Regions from separate parts of the Luteibacter sp. KNZ12-1A genome, predicted to be linked through region 3. Evidence: predicted binding sites of a transcription regulator. Region 3 holds the regulator's gene; each other region holds the start of a gene.
What was found. Region 3 encodes FliA, which starts transcription of late flagellar genes. Its sites were predicted from a motif close to TAAAGTTTNNCNNNCNNNGGCCGATAA; they were not measured.
Positions count from the first base shown of each region.

Region 1: the regulator FliA is predicted to act here: its motif matches at 2,372-2,398, upstream of ACR9ZJ_RS08635 (STAS domain-containing protein).
Region 2: the regulator FliA is predicted to act here: its motif matches at 1,760-1,786, upstream of ACR9ZJ_RS01810 (methyl-accepting chemotaxis protein).

Region 1 covers NZ_JBPGXU010000030.1:7,392-11,667, forward strand. Annotated here, with positions in the region: gene ACR9ZJ_RS08625 (chemotaxis protein CheA) at 1-1,589, opposite strand, end outside; gene ACR9ZJ_RS08630 (response regulator) at 1,627-1,989, opposite strand; gene ACR9ZJ_RS08635 (STAS domain-containing protein) at 2,000-2,317, opposite strand; gene ACR9ZJ_RS08640 (RNA 2'-phosphotransferase) at 2,449-2,991, shown strand; gene ACR9ZJ_RS08645 (hypothetical protein) at 3,557-4,015, opposite strand; gene ACR9ZJ_RS08650 (DUF7660 family protein) at 4,144-4,276, opposite strand, start outside.
Region 2 covers NZ_JBPGXU010000004.1:18,438-22,713, reverse strand. Annotated here, with positions in the region: gene ACR9ZJ_RS01815 (MHYT domain-containing protein) at 1-472, opposite strand, end outside; gene ACR9ZJ_RS01810 (methyl-accepting chemotaxis protein) at 492-1,727, opposite strand; gene ACR9ZJ_RS01805 (class I SAM-dependent methyltransferase) at 1,849-2,901, opposite strand; gene ACR9ZJ_RS01800 (peptidoglycan-binding protein) at 3,188-4,276, opposite strand, start outside.
Region 3 covers NZ_JBPGXU010000007.1:14,058-18,333, reverse strand. Annotated here, with positions in the region: gene flhF (flagellar biosynthesis GTPase FlhF) at 1-844, shown strand, start outside; gene ACR9ZJ_RS03045 (MinD/ParA family ATP-binding protein) at 899-1,774, shown strand; gene ACR9ZJ_RS03040 (RNA polymerase sigma factor FliA) at 1,771-2,502, shown strand; gene cheY (chemotaxis response regulator CheY) at 2,534-2,935, shown strand; gene ACR9ZJ_RS03030 (protein phosphatase CheZ) at 2,945-3,586, shown strand; gene ACR9ZJ_RS03025 (chemotaxis protein CheA) at 3,594-4,276, shown strand, end outside.

The DNA of each region.
Region 1 (4,276 bases), on a different contig from region 3:
ACGATATAGGTCTCCTCGCCCACTGCGGCGGTGAGGCCGTCGATGATCGCGAGGGTGAGCGGCAAGGTGATCGTGAACGTGGTGCCACTGCCCTGCACGCTGCGGATGCCGACGGTACCGCCGAGATCCATGACGTTGCGGCGGACCACGTCCATGCCCACGCCACGGCCGGAAAGGTCGGTGGTGGCGGCGGCGGTGGAGAAGCCTGCCTCGAAGATCAGGTCGGCCACGGCGTCGTCGGACATGCCCTCGCCCGAGGCGATGATGCCGCGCTGGATGGCCTTGGCCACGATGGCGTCGCGGTTCAGGCCCGCGCCATCGTCAGCCACTTCCACCACGATGGAGCCGCCGCGATGGAAGGCCTCCATGCGCAGCGTGCCGGTGTCGCCCTTGCCCGAGGCGAGGCGCTTCGAGGGCACTTCCAGGCCGTGATCGATGGCGTTCCGCACCAGGTGGACCAGCGGATCGCCGATCTTCTCCAGCACGGTCTTGTCCAGTTCGGTGGTCTCGCCACGGAGATCGAGCACGACCTTCTTGTCGAGCTTCTGCGCCAGGTCGCGGACCAGGCGCGGGAAGCGGTTGAACACCGTGCTGATCGGCAGCATGCGGATGCTCATGACGCTTTCCTGCAACTCGCGCGTATGACGCCCGAGCTGGGCGAGGCCATGGCGGAGCATTTCCAGCTGCGATGCATCCACGCCGTCGTGGAACTGGCTCAGCATCGACTGCGTGATGACAAGCTCGCCGACGAGATTGATCAGGGTGTCGATCTTCTCGATGCCGACGCGGACCGAGCTGGATTCGCTGTTGGCGGCCGGCTCGCGCACGGCGCGTGGCGGCGCGGCCGCGGCCGGTGCGGCGACGACCGGTGCCGGCGCGGCGATGCGCGGCGTCAGCGTGAGGTCGCAGTCGCCGTCCACCCAGTCGAATACGCCCTCGACGGCCGTGCGCTTGGCACCGGCATCGAGGCGGAGCGTCCAGCCGAGGTAGGACGATGACGCGTCCACGTCGGCCAGCGGGGGAAGCTTGCTGGCGTCGCATTCGACACTCAGCGGCCCGAGGGCGGCGAGTTCGCGGAACATGCGCGCCGGATCGTTGCCTGTCTTCAGCAGGTAATCGAACGGGCGGAAGGCGATGTCCCAGCCTTCGATCGCTTCCATCGGTGCGGCGGCCTTCACGGACGCCGGTGCGGCGGAGCCACCGGACACCATGGCCGACAATTCGGCCAGCAAGGCCTGGCTCTCGGCGGTGGCCGCCGGTTGGCCCGCCATCGACAACGCCAGCATGTCGCGAACGGTGTCGCCCGAGCGGAGCAGCAGTTCCACCACGGCCTTTTCCATCGGACGGCGGCCACTGCGGACCTCGTCCATCAGGTTTTCCGCCACGTGGGTGAAGGCGGCCACATCGGTGAAGCCGAACGTCGCCGCACCGCCCTTGATCGAATGGGCGGCGCGGAACACGACGTTGATCAGTTCCGGATCGTCGGCGCCCTCGTCCAGCGCGAGGAGGGCCTGCTCCATGGCGTCGAGACCGTCGAGGCTCTCTTCGTGGAACGCCTTGTGGAATTGCGCCAGATCGACTTTGGACATGGGTGGACCCTAGATTGCCGGAACGTCTTGGAACGGATTAACCGAGCACGCGGGCCACGGTGGCCAGCAGCTGGTCGGGATCGAACGGCTTCACCAGCCAGCCCGTGGCGCCGGCGGCCTTGCCTTCCATCTTCTTCTCGGGATTGGATTCGGTGGTCAGCATGAGGATCGGCACACCGCTATAACCCGGGCGCGTGCGGATCTCGCGAACCATCGTGATGCCGTCCATCACCGGCATGTTCACGTCGGCGAGAATCAGGTCGAACTTGTGGTTACCCGCCGAATCCAGGGCCGCCTGGCCATTGTCGGCTTCTTCGACATCGTGGCCGGCGCCACGCAGGGTGAAGGCGACCATGCTGCGCATGGAAGCCGAATCGTCTACCGCGAGAATCTTTGCCATGGGAGCACCTTCAGTTCACGCCGGGCTGGGCCGGCAGTTCAATCAAAGCATCGAGGCCGAGCGTGGACACGCCACGGCGGAGGGTGTCGCTGACCCCGGTCCAGACCACGGGGACGCCCGCGGCACGCGCATCGCGCGAGAAGGCCGCGAGTACCTGGAGCGCGGCGGTGTCCGTCTGGGCCACGGCGGCCGCGTCGATGTCGACCGCCTGCCCTGCGGACAGGGCAGCCAGCAGCGTCTCGCGCAAGGCCGGGGCGCTACCGATACGCAGGTCCGCATCCAGCGTGAGCGGGGCGCGGGGCGTGTCTTTGGAGGATTTTTTCGCCATCGTCCGTACCGTTGGGACCCTTGGTGGGCATCGCCCGGGGGGCGTTCGATGGGCTTATCGGCTGGGTTGGGGAAAGCTTTAGGGGGCTGGGTACCCTAACCGACCCCGTTATGCCTGAGTGGAACCTGGATATGGCAGATCCGCAGCTGACCGAGACAAGCAAGTTCCTGAGTTATGTGTTGCGACACGAGCCGGAGGCCATCGGGCTGGAGCTCGACAGTCAAGGCTGGGCCAGCGTCCAAGAATTGATCAAGAAGGCTGCTGGGGCGGGCAAGGTGCTGGACGTCGAATTGATCGACGAAGTTATCCGGACGAGCGACAAAAAGCGGTTCACACTTTCGGATGACAGGGCACGTATCCGCGCGGCTCAGGGGCACTCCTCAGTCGGTGTGAGCATTGAGTACGCTGAGGTGGTGCCGCCAGAAGTGCTCTATCACGGCACAGCCTTCCATCATCTCGAGTCGATTCGGAAAAACGGGCTCATCGCTGGGGCGAGGCAACATGTGCATTTATCGAGTGACGAGGCCACGGCGGTAAAAGTGGGGTCTCGCCACGGAAAGCCCGTAGTACTCGCGGTTCAGACGGGACGAATGCACCAGGCCGGCCTCAAGTTCTTTCAGGCGGAGAACGGGGTCTGGCTGACCGATCGAGTTCCTGCTGAATATCTCGAATAATGCGAGCAGTGCGCCAAATCCCCAACGTCTCACCCAAGGACATCATCAAATCCCAGATCGCAAGCACTCAAATCCAGAAGACATAGCTCCTTCATGAAGTTGAGGACATCGAGACTCAACATGTCCCCGATTACTCTCCGCGCTCCGACACGTGAACCTCGTGATCATTTATGGCTTGCGCCAACCAAGCAATAAAGTCCTTCACCTCGCCCCTTCCTTCCCACCCTGGCGAAGCAAAAGCGTGAACGTACACAACCCGAGGAGAAGAGGATAGGTCGGTTCCGTCGAAACACGCTACATCGTCCGCATCCTCTAACTTCGCGAATGGGATGAGTATCCTTCCTGGATACTGTTTTCGAAGCTCATCCATCCAGAAATCTGCATGAACCTGGTAGTCGCATAGAAACCACCAAGGCTCCAGATCGGGCCTGGTTTCCGAACTTACGAATTCGATAAAGCTGGCCGGCATGACAAATCCGTCAGGGAGCTTATCTTCATCGTATAAGTAGCGCCTTGTCATTTCCCTTTCCCTGTTACCTTTGGTCCAACAGGTGAACCGAACGGGTCAGTTTCCGAGCCCCCCTTGAGTGACAATGAACTCGTCGCTCAAACTTACGTCCGACGCGAGAACGTGCACATCCAGGTTTTCAGCTAGGAACTGGATCGAGAAATGCCTCACCGGTGGCATCGGATGGGACGTGACGGTCGCTCTGGCTCTCAAGTAACGATCTACATATTCCGAAGATCGAAACTCCGTGAGCCTGCCAAGCTTCAGTCCTGAAGCCTCACCTACGACTTCAAACGCAAAGCCTCCAGGAAATGGCTGCCTTAGGAACACTGGCACGTACTCGAACCGAAATGCTCGTTCGGCAACGCTCATCTCTCCAGATGAAGGATCTTCGTGATCGTACTTGACTGATATCGTGAGCTCCAAGCCTTCGGAAACAACAGTAACGTTGGATTCACCGTACCCCGGTAGCCACTCGTACGGGTCGAGAATAGTCTTCGGTCCGCTGATTTTCATTGTTTGTCCGGATCATTGGCTAGAGTCGAATTGCCGTTCTGGACCGCCCCGTGTTTCGCAGACCACCAGGAGCCATATTTTATGGCAACAGAGGAGGTTTTATCAGCGTTTGGGCATACTCGAACGAGTTATTCGTGAACGCGAGACGCCAGTAGGATTTTAGCAAAGGTACTCCAGCTCGGCACCATTACATCAACATCGCCGGTGTTTCGAGCGTAGCTGTCCATGGAATGTATCCACGCCGCCATTGCGGACAGGAAC
Region 2 (4,276 bases), on a different contig from region 3:
TGATCAGCAAGGCCGCGCCGCTGGCGCCCAGCGCGATCGCTGCGGAAGCCCAGAACAGTAACGGCCGGTATTCGATGCCCGGCAACATGCGCATGGCGTACATGCCGCCGTAGTGCATCAGGCAAACGCCGGTGGCCATCAGCACCGATGCGATCAACCAGGTCACCAGGCGCACCCCATCGCGGATCACGTACAAACCGATCGCGCTGACGATCACCGCCACCAGCCACGAGGCCACGGTGATCGGCAGGTCGAAGGTCACTGGCACGCCGAGTGTCAGCGCCGCCATGCCCATGAAATGCATCGCCCATACACCGGTGCCGAAGGCGAAGGCTCCGGCGACGATCCAGCGCGTCTTTTCCTCCGCCGCGGCGGCGCGCACGCGGGCCGTCATTTCGATGCCGCAGTAACCGGTGAGGGTGGCGATCACGAACGAGTACGCCACCATGACCATGTCGTAGTGCTGTTCCATGGGAGATCCTATGTGACGGTCAGGTGCGTGCGAAGGTGAAGAAGGCGACGTTGTCTGCCAGGCCGTCGGCCTGTTCGAGCATGTGCCGGCTGGCGGAACTGGCCTGCCGCAATAGCGATTCGTGCGCCTGCATCGCCTGGTCGATCTGGTTGATCGACACACTGGCCCTGCCCACGCCGTCGGACTGCTGTTCGCTGGCACGAGCGATGTGACCGACCACATCGGTGAGTTCCCGCACGCTGTGCACGATCCTCGCCAGCGTGTTGCCGGAACTGTTCGCCAGCTGGGCACCGTCGCTCACCTTGTCGCGGCTGTCGGTGATCAGCTGCTTGATTTCACCCGCCGCCGCGGTACAGCGCTGGGCAAGGTTGCGTACCTCGCCGGCGACCACCGCGAAACCCCGCCCATGCTCGCCGGCACGCGCGGCTTCCACGGCGGCGTTCAGGGCGAGCAGGCGGGTCTGGAAAGCGATCGCATCGATGAGGCCCACGATATCGGCGATGCGGTCGCTCGAATCACCGATCGCACTCATCGCCTGCTGCATCTGCGCGACGACGTCGCCGCCGTCCTCCGCGCATTTGCGCGCCTCGGCGGCCAGCCGGTCGGCATGACGGGCGTGCTCCGCGGTCTGCACCACCAGGGTGGCCACCGTCTCCATGCCCGTGGCCGTGTCGCGCAAGCCGGCCGCGTCCTCGATCAATTGGCGAGCCAGCACCTCGTTATCCGACACCATCTGCACCGCGGCGACGTTCACCGCACCCGCACCATCGCGTACCTTGCGGATCACGCCAGCGAGGCGCTCGTCCATGTCGCGGAAGGCGGCGCGGAGTTCACCGATCTCATCGGAATAGAGGGCCGGAATGCGATTGTCCAGGACACCGTCGGCGACCGTGCGGGCAAGGGCCAGCGCGTCCCGTATGCGTACGGTGACCGAGCGAACGAAGATACCGTCGAATATCACCGAGAGCAGGAGGCCCGCCAGTACGGCGCCAAGCTCGGCGTTGCGAATGTCGCGTCCTTCGGCGGCTCGCTCCTGGGCCATCGCGTCGAGCGAATGTCTTGCCGTTACGAACGATGCACCGCCGTGTTCCACTTCCAACCGGGCCAGCAATTCACTGGCATGTTGGTAGATCTCGCCGGTATTGGCGTTGGCTCGGTCGACGCCGTAGAGGCCGACCAGGCCGGTTATCACCAGGAACGTCAGTACCAATCCAAGCCGCAATCCCATGCGGACCTTGATCGTATAGCGAGCCATCGGCACTCCCCCGCCCGTTGAGACTTCGGTCGTTATCGGCCGACGGGGAAACGGACTTTAGCGTCGCTTTCGCATTTTCAGGCGCGGACGTCCATACATGCCGAAATCGCGTACAGGTCGCTCATGGACGCGCTTCCAGCACGATGTTGAACGGCGTTTCGGCGGCACGACGGAAGCGACGGAATCCGCCCGCGTCGACGATCACCTTGCGCAGCCGCGCCTCGCCTGCCTGGGCACCCAACGCCGGCCCGTGCCTGGCGAGCGACACCGGCACGCAGATCATCGACGATGCCGCGTAGTACACGCGGCCGACGGGGTTGAGGTTGTCCGCCGTGCTGTCGCCGGCGAAAGGTTCCACCACCATGCACGTGCCATCGTCTTTCAGTGCATCCTTCGCGTGCCGGGCGGCGCCGTCGGGATCGGCCATGTCGTGCAGGCAATCGAAGAAGGTGATGAGGTCGAAGTCGCGTCCTTCGTATCCCGACGCATCCGCCTGCTCGAACGATGCGTTGCTCACGCCGGCCTCCTTCGCGCGCTCGCGAGCGGCATCGATCGACGGTGCGTGATAGTCGTAGCCCACGAAGTGCGATGCCGGGAAGGCTTTCGCCATCAGCACCGTGCTCGCGCCGTGGCCGCAACCGATGTCGGCGACCTTGCCACCGCGCCCGAGCTTGTCGACGACACCCTCCAATGCCGGCAGCCAGGCGCCCAGCAAATGGGCATGGTATCCGGCGCGGAAGAATCGTTCGGTGCCATGGAACAGGCACGGGTGGTGTTCGCCCCACTCCATGCCGGCACCGCTGCGGAAGTTGTCGCGCACGCGCGGGTAAGTGTGGAACAGCGCGAGGGCGATTTCATAGGCGCCGGACAGATCGACCGGGCCGGCAGGATCGGCCAGGCAAGCCGCCTGTTCTTCGTTGAGCCGGTACTTGCCCGCCGTGGCGTCGTAATCGACATAACCGCCGGCCGCTTGGTTGCCTAGCCATTCGCGCACATAGCGTTCGTGGGTGCCGGTGCGCGTGGCTAGTTCGGCGGGAGTCAGGGATTCGCTTGCGAGTGCCTTGTACAGGCCCAGTTCGTCGCCAAGCAGGACGAGCACCGCGCTGAACGCGGCGCCAAGGTCGCCGACCGCCTTGCCGAGGAAGGCATTGAGTTTTTCTTCGTTGATGGACATGGGTGCGCTCCGAAGCCAGGGGGAATCCGGTGCGGTGAGTAGTCGACGGTTCCGGCAAGCCGCTAGCGCCGGAACCGGCGACGTCGTCCTGCCGGCGGAGGGTCTCCGCCAGGATCGGAGCATGACGGGCTTGGAGGGATCACGTTCTGCCCGCCGCCGGTGAATGCGTCATCGGCGCATCGTTGGGAACGATGGCGGGCCTGGGGCATGGTGCTGAGAGTATGCGCCGATTCCGCATGTTCTTGGCAGAGCATACGGAATCGGATTTATCCCCGTCGGCGCTCGATCAGGGGGACATCGAAGGGCTCTGGACTTGCTGTTGCTGCCGCTCCTGGCTTTGCTGAGCGACGTCCTGCTGGGCTTGGCGCTGCGGCTGGAGGTTCTCGATCGTTTGGGTGCTCTGGGCGATAGATGTCGCGACAGCCTGCGTCACGTTGACCTCGGCATAGAGCTTGAAGGGATCGTTCGCCTTCCCCTGAACCGCATAGGCGCGTTGCGCGTCGTCGCTGAGCGAAACGCTGTCGATACGGCTCATGCCCGCGGTCAATGATGAGGCGACGAGGGCACCCGCCAGGTTCTCGCTGCGGTGATCCGAAGGCCGCCCGTGCGCCGCATCTATCTGCTTCACGCCGGCCAAGGCCTGTTCGAACATGCCGTGGTCCCTGTGACCCGGCTGATTCAATGGTGTAACACCGGACGGCTTCACCGTCTCTTGCGACTGCCCCTGGACCTCGGAACGAAGCATCTCCAGAAATGCCTTGTCTACCACGCCGGTAACCGGCAACTGATGGCGTTCCTGGAACGCTTCCACCTCGGCCTTGGTGGCTGGACCGAAGTCACCATCCACAGCCAAGGGGCGCCCATTGGCACGATAGTCGAGCGCTCGAAGGCCGCGCTGTATTTCCTCGACATCTTCCTTGATCTGTTCGCGGGTCTTCGGGCCGACCTTCCCGTCCACCGATTCGAGCCCCCGCTCGCGCTGGAGGTTCTCCACGGCCACTTTCGTGGTGGCGTCGAACGTCCCGGCGGCCACCTCTCCCTGAGCATCGAGATAGCCAAGCCCTTGCAAGTTGCGCTGCAGCTTCTCGACGTCTTTCCCTTCGCTTCCCACGGAGAGGACCGAACCACTGTGGCCGTGACTTTGGCCGCCACCGGAATGTTCGATGGAACGTCCACCTAGTTGCGCCAGTGCGCCAAGAGCCGGATCGTCCAGAATGCTCGACTTCCGCCCGTGATCTTCAAGGTATTGCTTTAACCCTGTCTCCAGGAATTTACGGTCTTCTTCGGATAGGCTGGCCTTGACGGTATCGACGCCGACGGCATCGACCAGGTTCGATATCCGGCGCAGCACATCCCTGGCACCGTCGTCGGTCTG
Region 3 (4,276 bases):
CCGCGAGCAGCCGCTGCGTGCCCGCATGCTGCGCGAGATGACCCGCCTGGGCATCGACGGCGACGTGGCACGCGCGCTGTGCGCGGAATTGCCCGCCGACATGAACGCCGAGCAGGCGCGCTACCTGCCGCTGGGCATGCTCTCGCGCAACATCCGCACCAGCGGACGGAATTTCGACACGGTCGGCGGCGGCACCACCGCCCTGGTCGGCACCACGGGCGTGGGCAAGACCACCACCATCGCCAAGCTCGCCGCCCGCGCCGTGCTGCGCCATGGGGCATCGAACGTCGCCTTGATCAGCGCCGACCAGTACCGCATCGGTGCCGGCGCGCAGCTGGAACATTACGGCCGCCTGCTCGGCGTGCGCGTGTTCAACGCACACGACGCGACCAGCCTGCGCAACGTGCTGCTCCAGTTGCGCGGCAAGCACACCGTGCTGGTCGACACGGCCGGCCTCGCCGGCAACGACCCGAAGCTGCAGCAGCAGTTCGAGACACTGCGCGCCACGTCGGACGTGCGCGTGTGCCTGGTGCTCGCCGCCAATGCGCAGGCCCAGGCCATCGACAGCGCGATCCGCGCCTACGCGCCGCTGGCGCCGCAGAGCGCGATCCTCACCAAGCTCGACGAGGCACCGCTGATCGGCGGCGCGCTCTCGGCCCTCATCCGCCACCGGATGCCGCTGGACTACACCACGGATGGGCAGCGCGTGCCCGAGGACATCGCCTCGGCCGATGCGCGCAAGCTGGTCTGCCTCGCGGCCCAGTTGCTCAAGCAGCGTAACGACGAACCGGACGACGCCCTGCTCGCCGAGCGCTTCGGCATCGCCGCGCCGGCCCTGGCCTGACCGCGCCCACCCTTTTCCCGGCAACCGCAAACACTTACGGCAGTGACTTCCTTCATGAGCACACACGTCGATTCCACCCAGGCCGCCGGACTCCACTGGCTGGCCGACCGCCGTCCCACCCGAAGCATCGCCGTCGCAGGCGGGAAGGGTGGCGTGGGCAAGACCACGGTGGCGGTCAATCTCGGCATGGCGCTCGCGATGGGCGGCCGTGACGTCGTCCTCCTCGACGCCGATCTCGCCATGGCGAACATCGACGTCCTTCTCGGCCTCCAGCCCACCCGTCACCTCGGCCACATGCTGGAGGGCGAGTGCGGCATCGAGGACCTGATCCTCCAGGCCGCCCACGGCCTGAAGGTCATTCCCGCCACGTCCGGCACGCGCCGGATGGCGCAGCTGCCGAACATCGAGCACGCGGCCGTGATCCGCGCCTTCGACGAATATCCGCTGCCACCGGAATACCTGATCGTCGACACCGCCGCCGGGATTTCCGACAGCGTGTCGATGTTCGCCGCCGCCTCGGACGAGGTGGTGGTCGTGGTCTGCGACGAGCCCGCCTCCCTGACCGACGCCTATGCGCTGATCAAGGTCATGAGCCGCGAGTTCGACGTGAATCGTTTCCGCATCGTCGCCAACATGGTCCGGCACGCCCAGGAAGGCCGCCAGCTGTTCGAGAAGCTGTCCCGGGTGACAAACCGCTTCCTCGACGTGTCCCTGGATTTCATGGGCATGGTTCCGCACGACGAGTACCTGCGCCAGGCCATCCGCCGCCAGTCGGCGGTGGTCGACGCCTGGCCGAGCAGCCGATCGGCGGTCGGATTCAAGAATCTGGCCAGGTCGGTCGATACATGGGGTGAACCCGAACCCCGGGCACAGGGCCGCATCGGCTTTTTCGCCGAACGGTCCCATCTGGGGGGAGGGCTGCCACTGTGAGCGTCGCGACCGAATATCTCGAGATCACGCGTATCCCGGCGGATCAACTAGTCAAGAACCACGCGCCGCTGGTGCGCCGGATCGCCTATCACCTGATGGGCCGGCTGCCGCCAAGCGTGGATGCGAACGACCTCATGCAGGCCGGGATGATCGGACTGCTCGAGGCGGCAAGGAATTATTCGCCGACTCGCGCGGCCAGCTTCGAAACCTATGCGGGCATCCGCATACGTGGCGCCATGCTGGACGAACTGCGCAAGACGGACTGGACCCCGCGCTCCGTCCACCGGAAGTTGCGCGAGGTCGCGGAGGTGACGAGGCAGATCGAGAACGAGACGGGTGGCGACGCCGAAGACGCGGAAGTGATGAAGCGGCTGGGCATCGACGCCATGGAGTACAACCAGATCCTGGCCGACGCGGCGAGCGCGCGGTTGCTGAGCCTCACGGCGCCGGAAGGCGACGAAGGCGCCGCGATCGACGTGGTCGACCCGGATGCCGCGGGCCCGGATGGATTGTTCGAGCAGCAAGGCCTGCGTGACGCGCTGGCGCAGTCCATCGACGGGCTGCCGGAGCGCGAGAAGCTGGTCATGTCGCTGTACTACGATGAAGAGCTCAACCTGAAGGAAATCGGTGCGGTGCTGGGGGTGAGCGAATCGCGGGTGTGCCAGATCCATGGCCAGGCCCTCATTCGACTCCGCGCACGCATGTCGGGTTGGAAAGACAAGCATTGACGAACGCGCGGTAGCAAGGCGGAGACGAGTTTTGGACAAGAACATGAAGATCCTCGTGGTGGACGATTTCTCCACCATGCGACGCATCGTGAGGAACCTCCTGGTGGAGTTGGGATTCACCAACACCCTCATCCAGGAGGCCGAGGACGGCAACGCGGCGCTCGCGCTCTTGCGCGCGCAGCCGTTCGACCTCGTCGTGACGGACTGGAACATGCCGAACATGACCGGCATCGACCTGCTCCGGGCGATCCGTGCCGACGCGGCGCTGAAGGCCATGCCTGTACTGATGGTCACGGCGGAGAACAACCGTGACCAGATCATCGCGGCGGCGCAGAGCGGCGTGAACGGCTATGTCGTCAAGCCATTCACGGCGGTCACGCTGAAGGAAAAACTCGACAAGATCTTCGAACGACTCGCCGCGGCCGCGGGCTAAGGAATGACGATGAACACCATGCTTTCCAGCGGCCACGATGTGGCTCCCGAACTGCGTGCACTGCTCGACGCCGACGACAGCGTCTCCTTCGAGCAGGCGCTCGACCAGCTGCTGCGTACCCGTGAGCAACACCTGTTCATGGCGCTCGGCCATCTCGCGCGCGACCTGCACGAGTCCGCCCGCCGCCTCGCCGCCGATATTTCGCACGACGGCGTGCCAGGCAACATGAGCGATGCGCGCAAGCACCTGCGCGACGTGCTCGAGATGAGTTCGCAGGCCGCGCACCGCACGCTCGATTTCAGCGAGAAGCTGCGCCCACAGGCACAGGCCCTCGCGCGCCAGGCGGACGAGGTGCTGGTGCTCGACCACGCCGACCCGGCCTTCGCCACCCACGCCACCGCGCTGGCCGTGCGCGTGGGCGATTTCGCGCAGAGCTGCGACATCGGCTTCGGCGAGATGGTGGAGGCACAGTCCTGGCAGGATCTCTCCGGCCAGCGCGTGGCCCAGGTCGAGGCTTTCATGGCCAAGGTCGAATCCTCCCTGGTGGAACTGGTTCGACTGACCGGTTCGCTGGCGGGCGGTGCCGCGCCGGCCGCCGACAAGGTCAGCCAGGACGAAGTGGATCGCCTCCTCAGCGAGTTCGGGTTCTGAGCGCCGTATGAGCGTGGAGCTGGACAACGAGCTGCTCAACGTCTTCCTGATCGAGGCGCGGGAGTTGCTTGAGAGCCTGGGCGAACAGCTCGTGGATCTCGAGGCGTCGCCGAACGACATGGAACTGTTGAACGCGGTCTTCCGCGCGTTCCACACCGTGAAGGGCGGTGCGGGCTTCCTCGGCCTCAATCCGATGGTCGAGCTCTGCCACCGGGGCGAGGATCTCCTCAACGAGGCCCGCAACGGCTCGATCGTGCTCAACGCCGGCTTCATGGACGCGTTGCTGGAGTCGCTGGATCTCCTCAACGACATGATGCGCGCCGCCGACGGCGGCTTGCCGATCGAGGCGGCGCCCCGTTCGCTGCTCGACCGCCTGCTGATTCCGGGCCGCGCGGCCTCCGCGCCGCCGATGGCCCTGGCCACGCCCGCCAGCGCGCCAGCCGCCGCTCCCGCGCAGGCGCGGCCGTACGACCCGATCGAAGACGAATTCGAAGCGATGCTCGACGCCGCGCGCAGCGACCGCGAGCCCGCTTCCGTGCCGTCGGGCACGATATCCGACGACGAGTTCGAGGCCCTGCTCGATTCGCTCTATGGCACGGGTGCCCCCGGTGCCGACGCGACGGCCGACACTCCACCCGTTTCCGACGTGGCCGCGCCTGCCGTCGCGGGTCCTGCACCGGTCGTGGCCCA